DNA from 2 places in the Rhizobium sp. IBUN genome. Region 1 is predicted to be linked to the other one. Evidence: predicted binding sites of a transcription regulator. Region 1 holds the regulator's gene; the other holds the start of a gene.
The links. The regulator LexA, encoded in region 1, represses DNA repair genes until DNA is damaged. The targets are predictions, from matches to a motif close to TGTTCNNNNTGTGTTCNG.
Positions count from the first base shown of each region.

Region 2: the regulator LexA is predicted to act here: its motif matches at 1,056-1,073, upstream of RHIBUN_RS0109220 (ribonuclease).

Region 1 is NZ_AZNV01000005.1:83,733-86,188, reverse strand. Features, by position in the region: partial or broken gene RHIBUN_RS33155 (ComEC/Rec2 family competence protein) at 1-922, shown strand, start outside; gene lexA (transcriptional repressor LexA) at 903-1,619, opposite strand; gene RHIBUN_RS0107170 (VOC family protein) at 1,819-2,456, shown strand, end outside.
Region 2 is NZ_AZNV01000007.1:99,142-101,597, forward strand. Features, by position in the region: gene RHIBUN_RS0109215 (alpha/beta hydrolase) at 1-928, opposite strand, end outside; gene RHIBUN_RS0109220 (ribonuclease) at 1,087-1,821, shown strand; gene ettA (energy-dependent translational throttle protein EttA) at 2,040-2,456, shown strand, end outside.

The DNA of each region.
Region 1 (2,456 bases):
GCCGGTGATCTCTTTCGTGGTGATGCCGATGGGCATGTTCGCTATGCTGCTGACACCGTTTGGCCTCGACGTCATTCCGTGGAAAATTGCCGGTTTCGGGCTCGACATCGTGATCGCCATTGCCCAGATGGTCTCGGCCTGGGGCGGCAATATCGATATCGGCAAATTGCCGGGTTGGTATTTTCCTGTGGCGGTTGCAGGGTTCCTCTTACTTGCCATTCTGCGCACCAAGATCCGCTACCTCGGCGCTGGTATTGCGGCGCTGGCAACAGCGCTTGTTGCGGTTGCGCCGAGCGAACCGCCGCCCGACATCGTCATTGCCGAAGACGGCAATCTCGTCGCGATTGTGAGAGGACAAGTCCTTGCACCGAACCGGCCGCATCCGCCTGACTTCATTTTCGACCAATTGCGAAGGGCGCTCGCCGCGGAGCTAGATCAACCACCGCGATTGTTGGAGGGTGTCAACGCTATCAGGCGGCGGGACAGTCAAGGCAGATCGGAAAGGTTATCTGCCGTGGAATTGCGCAATGCCCGCGATGCGTTACGTCAGGCTGCGACGAGCGCTGAGAACCGATTTGTATGCCTGAAAGGCGCCTGGTGCACAGCCACGCACGATAGCGGCTACGTCGTGACGATCGTCGAAAATCCCGCTTACTTCGGCGCTGCGGGCGATACGGCCGATATCGTCGTGACACCCGCTCGCCTCCGCACGACGGGGTGCCGGTCAGGCGCACTTTTGTTCACCGGCGAAACCTTGCGTCGCTTTGGTGGCGCTGAGGTAAGGATCGACGATCAAGGTAGCCCCGTCGTCACGACGGCCTATACGAGGCTCGACCGCCCTTGGATCCGCCATCGGGCGTATAATTGGCGAAGCGGCACCTTTGACGGCGAGCCGCTTGCCTTCAATGATAGCGGCGAATGAGGCCGACAAGCTTGCCCTGGACCTTGACACGGTCAGGCCCGAAAATGCGCGTCTCGTAAGCCGGGTTCGCCGCCTCAAGTGCAATGGAGGCGCCTTTCCGGCGGAAGCGCTTGAGCGTCGCTTCCTCATCATCGACAAGCGCAACAACGATGTCGCCGGCATTGGCGGTGCTGCCGTTGCGGATGATTACCGTGTCGCCATCAAAGATGCCGGCCTCGATCATCGAGTCGCCCTTGACCTCAAGCGCATAGTGCTCGCCTGGGCCAAGCATGTCCGCCGGAACCGTGATGTCATGGGTATTGTTCTGAATTGCCGAAATCGGTACGCCGGCAGCAATCCGTCCCATGACCGGTACAGAGGCAGAACCGCCGTTGTCACCCTGCGGCGCTGGCTTCGGCGCCACAACTGGCTGTGGTTTGCCGAGGCTGCCTTCGATAACGCTCGGCGAAAAACCGCGGCGGGGCTGCAGGCTCGGGTTATATGCCTCGGGCAGTTTGATGACTTCCAGAGCGCGGGCCCGATTCGGCAGTCGGCGAATGAAGCCCCGTTCCTCCAGCGCGGTAATCAGGCGGTGGATGCCTGACTTCGACGCGAGGTCCAAGGCATCCTTCATTTCATCAAAAGAAGGGGGGACACCGGACTCCTTCATTCGCTCGTGAATGAAGAGAAGAAGCTCCTGTTGCTTGCGCGTCAGCATCGAAGTTGAACCCCAGAGTCGTGAAACAAAGCCAGAACAGACACTATATGTTCCATATGTGTTCCGCAAGTACCTAAATTTTCGTAAAACTTGCCTGCAACTTGCTGAGTTTTTGCGTCTCATTTGACCGAAAGCGTAGAAGGGGGTTGCATTGTCCTGTTGCCCGGCGCACATCTTCGCAAATTCCGGAGAAGTTGCCATGAGCGAAGCACATCCGCTGGACCACATCGTGCTGCCGGTTCCAAATATCAGGCTCTCACGCGAGCGTCTCGGAAAGCTGGGATTCACCGTCGCGCCCGACGCCCGGCACCCGTTTGGGACCGAGAATGCCTGCATATTCTTCGCCGACGAAACTTATCTGGAGCCTCTCGGGGTCGCTAATGCCGAACTGCATGAAGCTTCGGCGCAGAAAGGCAATGTCTTCACCGCGCGGGACCGTGCCTTTCGATTCCGATGTGGAGACGATGGGCTGTCTGCCGTGGTCTTTGCGACGGCGGATGCCGATCGCGACCATGCCCGGTTTCTGTCCGAAAAGATCAATGGCGGCGAGATGCTGCAGTTCGAGCGGCCGATGAAGATGCCCGGTGGCTCGGAGGTGACGGCCGCATTCAAGCTCGCCTTTGCAGTTGACCTGCGCGCTCCCGATTTCTTTTTCTTCACATGCCAACGTGTCAACCCGCTGCCAGCCGACCGGAAAGCCCTGCAAGTGCATCCAAATGGGGTGGTTGGGATCGCAGAGATCGTGCTTGGGGCACCCGACCCCAAGGCGTTTGGACCATTCCTGCGCGCCGCCGCCCACAGTTTGGGAACGACCAATGAGGCCTTCGGTGTGAGTGT
Region 2 (2,456 bases), on a different contig from region 1:
AGGATCTTGCGATCGCTTCGTCGCACCAGTCGGCGAATGCGGCGATGGCCGCGTCCGCTCCAATTTCATTCAGCGTTTCGTGGCGCATGTCCTGATATATCTGTGTCCTGATACGGGAGAAGCCGTGAGCTTTCAAATGCTTTGACAGCCAGATCACCGCTTCTCCGTTATCTGTTGCCGGATCCTGTCCGCCACCGACAAGGTGGATCGGCGTGTGCTTCGGCAGCCGGTCCAGTTGCGCCTCTTGTGGTGCGCGAAACGTCATCTCGAAAATATCGAGCCAGAGCGACACGGAAGCATCGAAGCCACACAGAGGGTCAGCAATGTATTTGTCGACCTCAACAGGATCGCGGCTTAGCCAGTCGAACTCGGTTCGACGGTTGGCAATGGACTTCCCCCAGGTGCCGAAGGTGAGCTTCGGTAGGATGCCGCTTGGAACATCGGAGCCCTTAAGGGCTCGTTCTGCCAAGAGGATCGCCTGGGCGGCCCGTCCCGATAGGCCCGGGTTGAAATTCGAATTCCAGGCGGCAATGGCGTCATATTTCTCCGGATGGGTGATCGCCGCGTTGAGCGCGATGAGCCCGCCCATTGAGTGCCCGAAGAGGATGACGGGGAGGCCGGGATATTGTTTTACGGCAAGCTCGCGGACAGAGCCGACATCGTCGATAACCTGTCGCATGCCGTTGCGGCGGGAAAAACGCCCGATTGGCGCATCCGGGCCAGTCGTTTCGCCGTGCCCACGGTGATCGAAGGCGAACACATGGTAGCCGCGGGCTGCCATGGCTGCCGCAAAACGGGAGTAACGTCTGGAATGCTCGGCCAGCCCATGAGACACAAGGACAATTCCGCGTGCCTCTGATTGCGCCGGCTCATGATGAAAGGCGAGTGAAGCGTCCGCCGTTTCAAGGCGTTGCGTTTCTGCGAACATCATATCCTCCCGTTTCCGGGAGAAGACCAGATCGGCCGTGAAAAGCAACACGCCCAGATATTTATGCCAAGGGATTTTTCGTACCCTACGGATTGAGGGTTGTGAAAACAAACGCGGCGTGATTTCTTGTTCATGAATTGTTCTTTGTGGGGACGAAGATGAGCAATCCATTTCTGCGCATGGCTGTGGTCTCAATTGCAATTGCAGCCGCCGGCGTTGCGGGAGCCCAGGACGGCGGCGGAAGGACGCGCTTCATTCTGGCGGCCAGCTGGCAACCCGCGTTCTGTGAAACCAACCAGCGCAAGCCGGAATGCCGCAGCCAGACCGGGGAGAGGTTTGATGCGACCAATTTTTCGCTGCACGGCCTCTGGCCGATGCGGAAGGACTATTGCGACGTCTCTGGTACCCTGCGGAGCGCCGACAAGGACGGCGAGTGGGGGAGGCTGCCTGAGGTAGAGCTTTCGGCGGAGACCAAGACAGCCCTCGATAAGGCGATGCCCGGTACGCAATCCGGCCTGGAGCGGCATGAGTGGACCAAGCACGGCACCTGCACGAAGATGAGCGCCGACGACTATTTCAGCACGTCGGTTCGGTTGATCAACGAGCTGAACGCCTCGGCAGTCCGCGATCTGTTCGCGACCAATATCGGCAAGCCACTGACGGCGGAGGCGATCAAGGCGGCTTTCGACAAGAGCTTCGGCCCCGGTGCCGGCGATCGCGTCAAGATGAGCTGCCGACGGGCCAGCGGAGGCCGCGTTATCAGCGAACTTACGATCGGGCTGTCGGAGGGCGCGACATCGAACGAGCAAGCAAGCCTTCGTGACCTTATCCAGGGGGCAGGGCGGACGTCGTTCGGCTGCAATGAGGGCGTCGTGGACGCTGCAGGGTTCTGAGACTGCCTCTCATTGAAAGCGGGCTTTCGCCTGTTTAGACGCTGGGATCCGCGACGCGTCGATACCCCCAGATCATACGAGGCTGCTGAAGGCGAACTGCCGCGTTCGGTTACGAAGGCTGCAAAAGCCTCTGGTTTTTGGCCGCTGCGCGTTGCTCCTTGGTCCCAATTCGCCTAAATAGCGGCAAAACTCAAATTCCCGCGCGGAGCGAATTATCTATGGCACGTCAGTTCATCTACCATATGGCCGGCCTCAACAAGGCGTACGGCAACAAGAAGGTGTTGGAAAATATCCACCTTTCTTTCTATCCGGATGCCAAGATCGGTATCCTCGGCCCGAACGGTGCTGGTAAGTCGACCGTTCTGCGCATCATGGCAGGCCTCGACAAGGAATATACCGGCGAGGCGTGGCTCGCCGAAGGCGCTACCCTTGGCTACCTCGCGCAGGAGCCGCAGCTCGATGCGTCGAAGACGGTCCTTGAGAACGTCATGGAAGGCGTTGCGCCGAAGAAGGCGATCCTCGATCGCTACAACGAGTTGATGATGAACTATTCCGACGAGACTGCGGAAGAGGGCGCCAAGCTCCAGGACGTCATTGACAGCCAGAATCTCTGGGACCTCGAAAGTCAGGTCGAA